3 regions of the Bacillus sp. NPDC094064 genome follow, and region 3 is predicted to be linked to each of the others. Evidence: riboswitches for the same ligand, from Rfam matches in the RefSeq annotation. Region 3 holds a riboswitch; each other region holds the start of a gene.
The links. Region 3 has a riboswitch for S-adenosylmethionine ahead of ACQKNI_RS24865 (MetQ/NlpA family ABC transporter substrate-binding protein). Riboswitches for the same ligand answer to the same signal wherever they lie in the genome.
Positions count from the first base shown of each region.

Region 1: linked by a shared signal. The riboswitch ahead of ACQKNI_RS21550 (methionine ABC transporter ATP-binding protein) and the one ahead of ACQKNI_RS24865 (MetQ/NlpA family ABC transporter substrate-binding protein) in region 3 are both predicted to bind S-adenosylmethionine.
Region 2: linked by a shared signal. The riboswitch ahead of ACQKNI_RS19865 (bifunctional homocysteine S-methyltransferase/methylenetetrahydrofolate reductase) and the one ahead of ACQKNI_RS24865 (MetQ/NlpA family ABC transporter substrate-binding protein) in region 3 are both predicted to bind S-adenosylmethionine.

Region 1 covers NZ_JBNNUI010000010.1:178,290-182,995, reverse strand. The annotation lists gene pruA (L-glutamate gamma-semialdehyde dehydrogenase) at 1-984, shown strand, start outside; gene ACQKNI_RS21555 (cysteine hydrolase family protein) at 1,235-1,798, opposite strand; SAM riboswitch class I at 2,041-2,145, shown strand; gene ACQKNI_RS21550 (methionine ABC transporter ATP-binding protein) at 2,269-3,288, shown strand; gene ACQKNI_RS21545 (methionine ABC transporter permease) at 3,278-3,943, shown strand; gene ACQKNI_RS21540 (MetQ/NlpA family ABC transporter substrate-binding protein) at 3,965-4,706, shown strand, end outside.
Region 2 covers NZ_JBNNUI010000009.1:90,304-95,009, reverse strand. The annotation lists gene metH (methionine synthase) at 1-258, opposite strand, end outside; gene ACQKNI_RS19865 (bifunctional homocysteine S-methyltransferase/methylenetetrahydrofolate reductase) at 258-2,090, opposite strand; SAM riboswitch class I at 2,161-2,270, opposite strand; SAM riboswitch class I at 2,473-2,582, shown strand; gene metI (cystathionine gamma-synthase/O-acetylhomoserine thiolyase) at 2,675-3,787, shown strand; gene metC (cystathionine beta-lyase) at 3,784-4,706, shown strand, end outside.
Region 3 covers NZ_JBNNUI010000015.1:62,298-67,003, reverse strand. The annotation lists gene ACQKNI_RS24875 (methionine ABC transporter permease) at 1-443, opposite strand, end outside; gene ACQKNI_RS24870 (methionine ABC transporter ATP-binding protein) at 418-1,458, opposite strand; gene ACQKNI_RS24865 (MetQ/NlpA family ABC transporter substrate-binding protein) at 1,471-2,283, opposite strand; SAM riboswitch class I at 2,368-2,482, opposite strand; gene ACQKNI_RS24860 (NAD(P)-dependent alcohol dehydrogenase) at 2,563-3,471, opposite strand; gene ACQKNI_RS24855 (FAD-binding oxidoreductase) at 3,703-4,706, shown strand, end outside.

The DNA of each region.
Region 1 (4,706 bases), on a different contig from region 3:
GCAGGTATGACAACAGCTGCTTTAGTTTCTGGGAACACAGTATTACTAAAACCAGCTAGTACAACTCCTGTAGTAGCAGCGAAATTCATGGAAGTATTAGAAGAAGCTGGTTTACCAGCTGGCGTAGTAAACTTCGTTCCAGGTAACGGTTCTGAAGTTGGTGACTACTTAGTAGATCACCCTCGTACACGCTTCATTAGCTTCACTGGATCTCGTGATGTAGGTATCCGTATTTATGAGCGTGCAGCGAAAGTAAACCCAGGACAAATCTGGTTAAAACGTGTTATCGCTGAAATGGGCGGTAAAGATACAATCGTTGTTGATAAAGAAGCTGATCTTGAATTAGCTGCTAAATCTATCGTTGCATCAGCATTCGGATTCTCAGGACAAAAATGTTCTGCATGTTCTCGTGCAGTAATCCACGAAGATGTATACGATCACGTATTAAATCGTGCAGTTGAATTAACAAAAGAATTAACAGTTGATAACCCAGCTGTATTAGGTACAAACATGGGTCCTGTTAATGACCAAGCTGCATTCGATAAAGTAATGAGCTATGTTGCAATTGGTAAAGAAGAAGGTAGAATCTTAGCAGGTGGCGAAGGAGACGATTCTAAAGGTTGGTTCATTCAACCGACAATCGTTGCTGACGTTGCAGAAGATGCTCGTTTAATGAAAGAAGAAATCTTCGGACCAGTAGTAGCATTCTGTAAAGCAAAAGACTTTGATCATGCACTTGCAATTGCAAACAATACAGAATACGGTTTAACAGGTGCTGTTGTTACTAACAACCGTGACCATATTGAAAAAGCACGTGAAGACTTCCATGTTGGTAACTTATACTTCAACCGTGGATGTACTGGTGCAATCGTAGGTTACCAACCATTCGGTGGCTTTAATATGTCTGGTACAGACTCTAAAGCTGGTGGCCCTGACTACTTAGCACTTCACATGCAAGCAAAAACTACTTCTGAAACTTTATAAGAAATAGTAGAGGAGATCTTCACAAAATGTGAAGATCTCCTTTTTGAATTATAATTCCATATATTACTATTTTTTGAGTAATGCGAGCTAAACCCTATTAATAGCGGGATAAACATGTAAATAGAAATAAAGTGAGGAGAAAAATTGAGTCATTAGTCACATTTTTTAGTATTCATTTTAGAAATTTCCTGTATAATACAATTTGAAAGAAAATCTATGGTTCGACAAGAAACACTCTTTTCGGTTTTGCTCACTGAATGGAGTGTTTTTTTATAGCTAAAAATTCTTCTGTACTCATTACATTTGCATATACTCTATTTAAACTAGCCAAAATTGTATTGTGAATATAAACGGCTGGTATAGTAGCATTTTTAAAAGAAAGGTCTTTTGTAGCACAAGCATCATGTATTACGGTGCAATGAAAGCCAAAATCAAAAGCAGCCCTTACGGTGGCATCGATACACATATGGGTCATCATCCCACATATTACGACGTGCTCAATGTCTAAACGTCGTAATTGCTCTAGAAGATCAGTTTCTCGAAAGCTATTTGGGTAATGCTTGAGTATAACCACTTCCTCTCTAAGCGGACGAACATTTTCGTGAATATATACACCTTCTGTATTTGGCAGGAAAAAAGTAGCGTCATCTTTTATAGCTACATGTTGGATATGAAAAATAGGTTTGTTTTTCATTCTAAAGTGCTGGAGCAGTTGGCTAGCATATTCACTTGCTTCTACTGGATTACGCAATTCCATCTTTCCATTTGGAAAATAATCATTTTGAATGTCAACGAGTAAAAGAGCTGTTTTCATATATTTATCTTCCTCCAAGTTTCATATTCAAATAATGTTATTCAATTTATAGAGAAGATTCTCCTTTTTTAAAATATGAGGGAGAAAAATTTTACATAACTTTAAAAAGTACTATGTTATTAAGATTTTTCATTCAAAAATTATAATAAAGGGATAATTAATATTTTTCTAAAAAATATATTGACTCTTACTATTCTGAGTTCTATAATAAGAATTAATTAAACGACAATTAAATCGATACATTCTTATCCAGAGAGGTGGAGGGACTGGCCCTACGATACCTCAGCAACGGGTTTTTTAATACCGTGCTAAATCCAGCAAACCTTTATAGGTTTGGAAGATGAGAAGATGCGACCGAGTACATATAAGTGCTCTCCTTCTTATCTTTATGGTTGATAAGAAGGAGAGCACTTTTTATTTTACCTCGAAAGCTCTACTTCAAGTTTTTACAGCATATAGGAGGGAAGAAAATGATTTCTTTTAACAATGTAAGTAAAGTGTATGAATCAGGTGGGCAATCTGTTCATGCGGTGGAAGATGTAACATTATTAGTTGAGAAAGGCGAAATTTTTGGCATTATTGGTTTTAGTGGAGCTGGAAAGAGTACGTTATTACGTCTAGTAAACATGTTAGAAAGACCAACTGCGGGAACGATCTCAATAGATGATAAAGATATTACATTATTATCTACGAAGGAATTACGTAAATTAAGACAAAGAATCGGGATGATTTTTCAAAGCTTTAATTTATTTAATTCAAGAACAGTGTTTGGAAATATTGCTTACCCATTAAAGTTAGCGAAAGTACCAAAGAATGAGATAAAGGAAAAAGTAAATGATCTGCTGAAGTTTGTAGGGTTAGAAGATAAAGCAAACTATTATCCAGAGCAGCTATCAGGCGGACAAAAGCAACGTGTTGGGATTGCAAGAGCGCTGGCGACATCACCAGATATCCTTATATGTGATGAGGCGACATCAGCTTTAGATCCAGAAACAACGACAGAAATCTTAAACTTATTAAAGAAAGTAAATCGGGAATACAATGTAACAATTCTTCTTATTACACATGAAATGCACGTTGTGAAAGAAATTTGTCACCGTGTAGCTGTAATGGAGAAGGGGAAAGTTATTGAAGAAGGAAAACTGTTTGACGTTTTCACACAACCAAAAACAAAAACGACTCAAAATTTCGTACGTTCAATTATTAATGATCACTTACCAGACAGTGTTCTAGCGAAAATTCAAAATGGTGGACAGATTTATCGCTTAACGTTTACTGGTGAGGAGACAGGACAGCCGGTACTATCATATATCGCGAAAAACTATAACGTCGATGTAAACGTACTGTACGGAAATATTATTGAACTTCAAAATGTGTTATTTGGAAATCTTCTTGTAGAATTGCAAGGTGAGCAAAAGGAAATCCAAAAAGCATTACAACATCTAAGACTGCAAGTGCAGCTGAAGGAGGTAGAAGCTCATGCGAGTTGATTGGAGTATATTTTGGCCTCGTATATTAGATGCGACGGGGGATACCCTCTTAATGGTAATTGTAACCCTAATATTTGCCACAATTCTTGGTATACCGCTTGGTTTACTTTTATATGTAACACGTAAAGGAAACTTTTTAGAGAATAAATGGGTCTTTTCCATTCTTAATGTCATTATTAATACAATTCGTCCGATTCCATTTATTATCTTTTTAGTAGCTTTAAGTCCGATAACAAGAAGCGTAATCGGAACGACAATTGGAACAGCGGCAGCGATCTTCCCAATGACGTTAGTTGCATCAATTGGTATTGCTAGAATGGTTGAAACAAATCTTGTTTCTGTTCCGAAAGGGGTAATTGAAGCAGCGCAAGCAATGGGTGCTTCACCAATTAGAATTGTCTTTGGAATTCTTGTGCCAGAAGCGTTAGCGCCATTAATTTTAGGTGTCACGTTTATGACAGTTGGTCTAATTGAATTTTCTGCAGTTGCTGGGCTTGTTGGTGGTGGCGGTCTTGGTGACTTAGCGATGACATATGGTTATCAACGCTTTGATACATCAGTTATGTTCGTAACGGTCGTTTTACTTATTTTTCTCGTACAGATAGCTCAAAACTTAGGAAACTACTTTGCGAAAGTCTTTTTACGCAGATCATAAAAAGGAAGAGGGGAAAATAAAATGAAGAAAATTTTAGCATTTGCATTATCAGCGATTGTAGGAATTTCAGCATTAAGCGGCTGCTCAGATGCAGGAGCGAAAGAGAAAGTAGTTCGCGTCGGTGTAACTGGAACTGATGGAAACGCTTGGGAAATTGTAAAGGGAAAAGCTGAAAAAGAAGGGATTAAAGTTAAATTGATTGAGTTCTCTGATTACACAACGCCAAATAAAGCGTTAGCTGATGGAGACATTGAACTAAATGCCTTCCAACATGTTGCTTTCTTAGAGCAATTTAAAAAAGAGCATAAATTAGATATTACAGCTGTTGGTACAACACAAATTGCACCAATGGGCTTATACTCTGAAAAATATAAGAAAGCAAATGAAATCCCAGATGGTTCAGAAATCGCTATTCCGAACGATCCAACGAACCAAGCACGTGCATTAAAACTTCTTGATGCAGCAGGTTTATTAAAGCTTAAGAAAGGCTTTGGCTTATTTGGAGATCCAAGTGGCATTGCTGAAAATCCGAAGAAGTTAAAAATTACACCGGTTATCGCACAGCAAACACCTCGTGTTCTAAAAGATGTAGCAGCTTCAGTTATTAATAACGGTGTTGCGGGTCAAGCTGGATTAGATCCAGCGAAGGATCCAATTTTCTTAGAAGATCCAAAGGATGAAAATGCGAAGGCCTATATTAATATTTTCGCAGCTCGTACAAAAGATAAAGATGATCCAACACTGAAAAAAGTAATTGAACTAT
Region 2 (4,706 bases), on a different contig from region 3:
AGACAAATCATAATCACTCAATACGATATTCGTAGCACCAAATGTATTTGTTTCAATAATATCTGCTCCAGCTTCAATATAAGCTTTATGAATTTTTAAAATGACATCTGGTCTTGTTTCTACTAAATATTCATTACAACCCTCGTACTCTTCTCCCCCGAAATCTTCCGCAGTTAAGTCCTCTTGTTGGATCATTGTCCCCATTGCACCATCTAATATTAAGATGTTATTTTTTAATTTTTCTTCTATACACTTCATCAATTAATACCTTCTTTCACTTCTTGCTTTTCTCTCACATATTTAACGAGATGTTCTGTAATTTCATATTTTAGAAATGGTGTAATAAGATAAATACCATTAAAATATTTCATCGCCGCATCGATCAATTCTTGCGAAATGTGAATCCCTTCCTCAATTGCTGCCTCTTTCGTTTCATGTCCATCCATTCTCTCCCTTATTGCTTCAGGTAGATTAATACCTGGCACCTCAAAATGAAGAAAGTCTGCATTCCGTTTACTTATTAACGGCATAATCCCAATAAAAATAGGTTGTTCCAAATGCTTTGTCGCTTCATATACTTCTTTAATTAAAGCAACATCATAAATCGGCTGCGTTAAAAAGTATTCTGCTCCAGCATCTATTTTTCGTTCCATTCGTTTTACTGCCGCTTTTAAATGCCGAACATGCGGATTAAACGCTCCTCCGACCGAGAACCTTGTTGCTGGACCAATTGATTTCCCTAAAATAGAACGTCCATCGTTCATTTCTTTAATCATTTTAATGAGCTCAATAGAGGACAAATCATATACAGAAGTGGCACCTGGAAAATCACCAACGCGTGCTGGATCACCAGTTAAAGCTAACACTTCTTCCATACCTAACGCCGATAAACCTAGTAAGTGAGATTGTAGTCCAATGACGTTATGGTCTCTACACGTTAAATGCGTCAATACTGGAATATCATGCTTCGTTAATAATGCCCCCATCGCCATATTCGAAACGCGAGGTGATGCTAATGAATTATCTGCTAGAGTAATAGCGTCCGCTCCAGCTCTTTTCAGTGCTCTTGCCCCTTCAAAAAATCGCTGTGTGTCTAGCGTTTTCGGTGGATCTAATTCCACTACAACTGTCGTTTGTTTCTTTGCCTTCTCGGCTAAAGTAACGTGGGCTTTCGAACGCTTCTCGTGTGTATGAACTACTTTTGGTCTTTGAATCGTGTCCTTTTCTATTACAGGTGTAACATTTAGAGTTGCACGCTTCATACATTCAATATGTTCTGGAGTCGTACCACAACAACCACCTAATAACCGAACACCTTGCTCAATAAATTTCGGTGCCATTGCTTCAAAATAAGCTGGGCTTCCCTCATATACGTAACGCCCCTCCACATAATTCGGGAGTCCTGCATTCGGATACGCTGACAAGTAGCCATTTTGAGGGATCGATATCATTTTCATGGCTTCTGTCATATGTAGTGGTCCTAGTTGGCAATTCAATCCAACGACATTTGCCCCATAATCTAAAAGCTGTTTTAATATTTCATTTACATCATTTCCATTTTGAGTCGTACCCGCCTCATGTAACGCTAATTGAGCTACAATGGGAATATTCGTTTGTTTTCGTAACACCTGAACAGCATGAAGTAATTCAAACTCATCATAGAAAGTCTCTAATAGTAATCCATCAACCTGTTCTTCTAGTAATGCACTTGCCTGTTCCAGTAACATAAATTCTCGCTCCATATCAGTTGTCGTAACAGCTCCGATATGTTTCATACCACCAATTGTTCCTAAAATTGCATTTCTTTCTGTTACAGATGCTTTCGCCAGTTTTACTGCCGCTCTATTAATTTCAGTAACTTGATTTTCTAAACCATACATACGTAATTTCGCTTCATTTGCTCCGTACGTATTTGTTTGAATTACATCAGCTCCAGCAGCTACATATTGTTTATGAATCGATATAATTAAATCTGGATCAGATACATTTAATTCTTCAAAACTACTTTGCAAACCGTGCGAATGCAATAACGTTCCAACCGCACCATCACCTATTACAATTCCTTTTGATAATAAATCTAGTAATTTCACGAATCTCCCTCATTTCTATCAATATAAAAACCCCCTCTTCACCGTGAAGAGGGGGACATAATTGTTCCGCCTCTTATTATGCAAAACATTCGTTTTGCAGGTATTAGCACCGTTTCAAACATTTCGTTTGAAGGTTGCCGGGTTTCACAGGGCCTTTCCCTCCACCGCTCTCAATAAGAGTTTGTCTATATATTTTATTTATGTAGCTAAAAGGAAATACGTTCCCCTTTTAACAATGTTTGTTAATTTTTTAATAAATTTAGCATGCACAAATACAAAAGTCAATGATACTTGCGTAAAAATAAAAATTATTTAAAATAAAGTTGCAATTCAATTATCTTTTGTTGTAAAGTTAAATCCATAATAAAATTTCATACAAACATTCTTATCTAGAGAGGTAGAGGGACTGGCCCTATGACGCCTCAGCAACCATTAACACTTGTTAATAAGGTGCTAATTCCAGCAAATTGTGAAAGATTTGACAGATGAGAAGAAGACTCTATTCAAACCGAAAGCCTTCTTCTTAGAAGGCTTTTTTTATTTATATTCACTTAATTGTTAATTTAAAAAGGAGGAATTTTCACATGTCAACTATTGAAACAAAACTAGCACAAATCGGAAATCGTAGCGAAACTACAACAGGAACTGTTAATCCACCCGTTTATTTCTCAACTGCTTACCGTCACGAAGGGATTGGTAAATCTACTGGTTTTGACTATTCACGAACTGGTAACCCAACTCGTGGTCTTTTAGAACAGGCAATCGCAGACTTAGAATATGGCGAACAAGGTTATGCCTGTAGTTCAGGGATGGCCGCTGTTCTCCTCGTTCTTTCTTTATTCCGCTCTGGAGACGAACTTATTGTCTCTGAAGATTTATACGGTGGAACATATCGATTATTTTCTGAACATGAAAAAAAATGGAATGTTCGATGTAGATACGTAAATACACAATCTATTAAACAAATCGAGCAAGCACTCACACCTAAAACGAAGGCTATTTTCATAGAAACTCCGACTAATCCATTAATGCAAGTTACCGATATCGCTGCTGTCGCAACTGTAGCGAAAAGACACGGTCTACTTCTTATTGTAGACAACACATTCTATACTCCTTATATACAACAACCATTAACAGAAGGCGCTGACATCGTACTTCATAGTGCAACGAAATATTTAGGTGGGCATAACGATGTACTAAGTGGCCTTGTCGTTGCAAAAGGAAAGAAACTTTGTGAGGAACTCGCTCATTATCACAATGCATCAGGTGCGGTCTTAAGCCCATTTGACTCATGGTTATTAATTCGTGGTATGAAAACGTTAGCGCTTCGCATGAGACAACATGAAGAAAATGCAAAAGCAGTTGTCGCTTATTTAAATGATGAAGACGGGGTGACAGATGTATTTTATCCTGGAAGAGGCGGCATGATCTCATTTCGTCTTAAAGATGAAACATGGATTAATCCCTTCTTACAATCTTTATCCTTAATTACGTTTGCTGAAAGTCTTGGTGGTGTTGAAAGTTTAATGACGTATCCAGCAACACAAACACACGCTGATATTCCTGAAGAAATCAGAACAGCAAACGGTGTATGTAATCGTCTTCTGCGATTTTCCGTTGGCATTGAAAATAGTAACGATTTAATTCAAGACTTACAGCAAGCCATTAAACTTGTAAAAGAAGGTGTAAGAATATGAGTTATTCCATAGATACACTCTTACTGCACAACCAATATAAACATGACTCGCAAACAGGAGCTGTTAACGTTCCCATCTATAATACATCAACTTTTCACCAATTTGATGTAGATACATTCGGCAAATATGACTATAGCCGGTCTGGAAATCCAACTCGTGAAGCCCTTGAAGATATTATTGCTTTATTAGAGGGGGGAACAAAGGGATTCGCTTTTGCATCCGGCATTGCAGCAATTTCTACTGCATTTCTCCTTCTTTCGCAAGGCGATCACGTACTCATTTCAGAAGACGTGTATGGAGGCACTTACCGAATTATAACTGAAGTGCTCTCTCGTTACGGTGTTTCACATACATTTGTTGATATGACCAATGTAGAGGAAATAAAGAAAAATATTAAATCCAATACAAAACTCTTTTATGTAGAAACACCCTCTAATCCACTTCTAAAAGTGACAAATATTCGTGAGGTTTCTAAAGTCGCGAAATCTATTGGTGCTCTTACTTTTGTTGATAATACATTTTTGACACCACTATTCCAGAAGCCACTTGACCTTGGCGCCGATATCGTTCTGCATAGCGCCACAAAATTCATTGCCGGTCATAGTGATGTTACTGCCGGATTAGCGGTCGTAAAAGATGCCGAACTCGCTCAAAAACTTGGATTTTTACAAAATGCTTTTGGTGCTATTTTAGGACCACAAGATTGCTCTCTCGTGCTTCGCGGTCTAAAAACATTGCATGTACGTCTTGAGTATTCAGCTGCAAACGCCAATAAAATTGCACACTATTTACAAAAGCACGCTAAAGTGCAAAATGTCTATTATCCTGGATTACAATCACATCCTGGATTTGATATTCAACAATCTCAAGCTACATCAGCCGGAGCTGTCCTATCTTTCACTTTACAATCAGAAGATGC
Region 3 (4,706 bases):
CGGGCTTCTTTCACCATAACGTGCCAAATGATTTTTATAGTAGAAACCCCCATCGCCTGATAAGCTTCAATGACGCCGCGATCTACTTCTAGTAAAGCTGTCTCCATTAAACGTGCAATATAAGGAGCTGTGAAGACGACAAGCGGTACGATAACACCTTTTACGCCAATGGATGTTCCCATTAGAAACTTTGTGAAAGGTAAAATAAAGAATAATAGAATGATAAATGGAAGAGAGCGAATGACATTAATAACTGTATTAAGAATAGGATAGATGATTTTATTTTCATGCTGTCCACCAGGTCTCGTTAAAACAAGTGTGACACCAAGTGGCAGTGCAATAAGAATAGAGATAAGTAATGAAATAGATGTCATTTGAAATGTTTGAATGGTTGCTTCCCATATTACGTTACCCCATTCATCCAAAAAGGACTTGTTTCCCATAGTCTGTTCTACCTCCTTCTACGATGATCCCTTGCTCTTGTAAAAATGATAAAGCACGGTGTACTTCGTTTTCTTCCCCTTGCATATGAACGACAAGTCTCCCATATGCCTCATGTTTTAACTGTGTAATATTACCGGACAAAATATTCGGATATACTTGGAAACGTTTTGTAGCGACAGCTAATGCTGGCTCTCCTGAAGCATTTCCTATAAAAGAAAGAGTTACAATCTCACCAGTAGTTTGTAGTTCTTTTTGTACTTCTTCTGGAATTTTTGCTGCAAATGCGCTGTTTACAAATTTCTTCGTCGTTACATGTTGTGGGTTTGTGAAAATATCTTTCACAGTCCCGCTTTCGACTACAGATCCGTGTTCCATAACGGCAACGCGATCACATATACGCTGGATGACATTCATTTCATGTGTAATGAGTAAAATCGTAATTCCAATTTCTTCGTTAATCTTTAATAGCAAATCAAGGATAGAATCGGTTGTTTCTGGATCTAATGCGCTCGTTGCTTCATCACTTAATAAAACTTCAGGTTCATGTGAGAGTGCACGAGCAATCGCAACACGCTGTTTTTGACCGCCAGAAAGCTCACTTGGATATGCATCTTTTCGATTAAAAAGATCGACAATGCGTAAATACTTTTCTACTCTTTTTTCAATTTCCGCTTTTGGAATACCAGCAAGGCGTAACGGTAATGCGATATTTTCATAAACGGTAACAGTTTTAAGTAAATTGAATCCTTGAAAAATCATCCCGATTTTTTGTCTCGCTTTTGCTAGTTCTTTTGTCGATAAAGTTGTTAAGTCTTGATTGTTAACAATGATATGTCCTGTCGTTGGCTTTTCTAATAAATTTACACAGCGAATTAATGTACTTTTACCAGCGCCGCTATAGCCGATGATTCCAAATACTTCGCCTTTTGCCACTTTAAGAGAAGTTGATTTAAGAGCTTCGACATTCCCTTTTTTTGTTGAAAATACTTTGGAAATATTTTTTAATTCGATCATTATAGTCAGCTCCTACCAAGACGGTAAAACAGAACCATCAAATTTTTTCTCGATAAATTCTTTTACTTCTTTAGATTGATAAGCTTTCTTTAATTTGTTTACGACAGCATCATCTTTATTTTCAGTACGAACAACGACCCAGTTCACATACGGTGAATCTTTCCCCTCGCGGAAAATAGAGTCTTTCGCTGGACTTAATTTTGCACCTAATGCAAAGTTTGTATTGATTGCAGCTGCTTTCACTTCGCTTAGTTGTGTTGGTAATTGAGATGCCTCTAATTCAACAATTTTTAATTTTTTTGGATTTTCAATTACATCTTTCGCAGTTGCCTTTTCTGTAGCCTTTGGATCAACCTTTAAAACCCCTGCTTTTTCGAACAGTTTCAAAGCTCGAAGTTCATTCGTCGGATCGTTTGGTACAGCAATTGCGTCGCCCTCTTTTAATTCCTTTATATCTTTTAAGCTTTTAGAATATACACCCATAGGGAATGTTACTGTTGAAAATACTTCCGTTAATTTCATGTTGCGTTCGGCTTTAAATACATCTAAATACGATTTCGTTTGATAGCTATTTACATCAAGGCTTTTTTCATCTAAAGATACGTTCGGTGCTACATAATCATTAAATACTTTTACATCAATTTCGAGACCATCTTTTGCTGCAACTTCTTTTACCTTTTCAAAAATTTGTTCATGTGGTCCGCCTGTTACACCGACAGTAATCTTTTTCTCATCTAATGCCTTAACTTCTTTATCTGAGCTGGCGCTACATGCGCCTAATAATAGTACTGCTCCGCTTACAATGCTTAGTAATACTTTCTTCATCTATAATTCCCCCTTAATATACATTCCAAAATAAAAAGCACCTCTCAAAATAAGAGAGGTGCCGAATAGACAAAATAGGTTCCTCTCTTATCTTCCAAAACGAAAACTCGTTTTGCAGGAATTAGCACCTTAGCTTATACGTTATAAGCTCGGTTGCCGGGCATCATCGGGCCAGTCCCTCCGCCACTCTTGATAAGAGTATGTGTATGTAGTTTTTTAATATGGTACTAATAGTAAATCTTACAAAAAGAATTGTCAACAATATTTTCAGAATATATTTTATTTTAAGGTAATCGAAACGTTTCCTTTTTTGCGCCCTGTTTCTACGTACATATGGGCCTCTGAAATGTCTTCTAACGGATAAGTTCTATCAATAACAGGCTTTAAATTTTCTGTTTCAGTTAGTTTTTTTAGTAGAAACATATCTTCTTTACTTACCTTTGCCATCATGCCATTAACAGATACATATACACCAGTAGGCGTTAATGCTTTTTTTCCAAGGGATCTTTTATGTTTTCCAACAGCATCAAATATAATATCATAGTATTCACCCTGCTTCGTAAAATCTTCTTTCGTATAATCGATTACTTTATCAGCCCCTAAAGATTGCACTAGTTCAAAATTTGAATTGCTACAAACAGCCGTAACGGTTGCGCCGAAATATTTAGCAAGTTGTACGGCAGCTGTTCCTACGGATCCAGATGCGCCGTATATGAGCACTTTTTGCCCTCTTTTTATACGGGCCTTTCTTAGGAAGTGTAATGCCGAAGTTCCGCCAAAGGGAATAACTGCGGCTTCTTCATACGTCACATTGGTAGGTTTTAATGCTACTAATCCACTTTCATGTACACATGTATATTCTGCATAACCACCAACATTAAGCTCTGTTAATGCAAAAACTTGGTCTCCTTTTTTAAATAGAGTTACATCCGTTCCTACTTCTTCGATTTCCCCGGATAATTCTACGCCGAGTATAGGTTTTCTAGGTTTTCTGAAACCCAATATAATCCGCATAGGAACCCAAAATAAGAGGGGGCTATTAAAGCCACGTATTCTACAATCTCCAGTCGTTACACTTGTTGCGTGAATTTTAACTAATACTTCATTCTTTTTAGGTTTAGGCTTTTCTATATTTTGAAGCTGGAGAACATTAGGTGGTCCATACTTTGTGCAAATAATAGCTTTCATAATGACCTCCTGAAATTAGTTGTTTTCTTTACATCATATTTAAGTATTTCTTGAAACATGTTGTTATGAGAGGAATAAAGTTTGAGCCAATACAATTGCCAGCAGCAAAGTGATAGTCTTGATGAGGGAGGGACCTGAAATAAGTGGGCTCTCTCTTTTTTGTTAATACTTTCTTCTTAGGAAAATAGGTACAATATGAAGAGGAAGAATGTTAGAAGAGGAGAGTGCCATTTGAAAAAAAGAAAGATAGTAGTTGTCATTATAGCGTATACGGTGTTGTTAACAGCGTCTATACAGACGTATAAAAAACAACTCGATCATCCTATTATGAGTGATGTAGGTAAATTGCTTCCGACAAAAATAAAACGTGTTGAAAGTGCTACGGATGAACATTCGTTAATAAAATTAGTGCAAGATGCAAAGGTTTCAGGAGAGAAGATTTCCATTGCGGGTATGCAACATAGCCAAGGCGGACAGACGTATTATCCGAACGGTACGATGCTTGATATGAAAGGATATAACGAAATATTAGAGTTTGATCCGGAGAAAAAGAGGATTAGGGTACAAAGCGGTGTTACATGGAATGATATTCAAAAGAAAATAAATCCATATGGTCTTGCGGTTCAGGTGATGCAGTCTCAAAATATTTTTACGGTTGGTGGTTCATTAAGTGTAAATGTACATGGACGTGATATTCGTCATGAAGCATTGATTGATACAGTTGAATCATTTCGACTATTAATGGCAGATGGTACTGTACGTAATGTAAGTAGAGAAGAGAATGCGGATTTATTTCCCTATGTCATCGGTGGTTATGGGCTATTTGGTGTCATTTTAGATGTGACGCTGAATTTAACAGATGATGAATTATATGAAATGCACACGAGAATGATAGATTATAAAGAATATACGACGTATTTCAAAGAGAAGGTAAGAAAAGATGAAAATGTTCGTATGCACTTAGCGCGTATTTCTGTCGCTCCACATTCATTTTTAAGAGAAATGTATGTGACAGATTATGTATTGGTAGAAAATCAACAGAGGCTGGAAGAGTACAGTAAATTAAAAGAAGAAAATATTATAGCAGCACCGAAATTTTTGCTTGGATTATCACGTTATAGTGATTGGGGAAAGAATACATTTTGGGATATACAAAGAAGTTATTTTGAGCGTACAGATGGACAGTTTGAGACGCGGAATAATGTGATGAGATCAGATAGTGCTTTTATGGAATA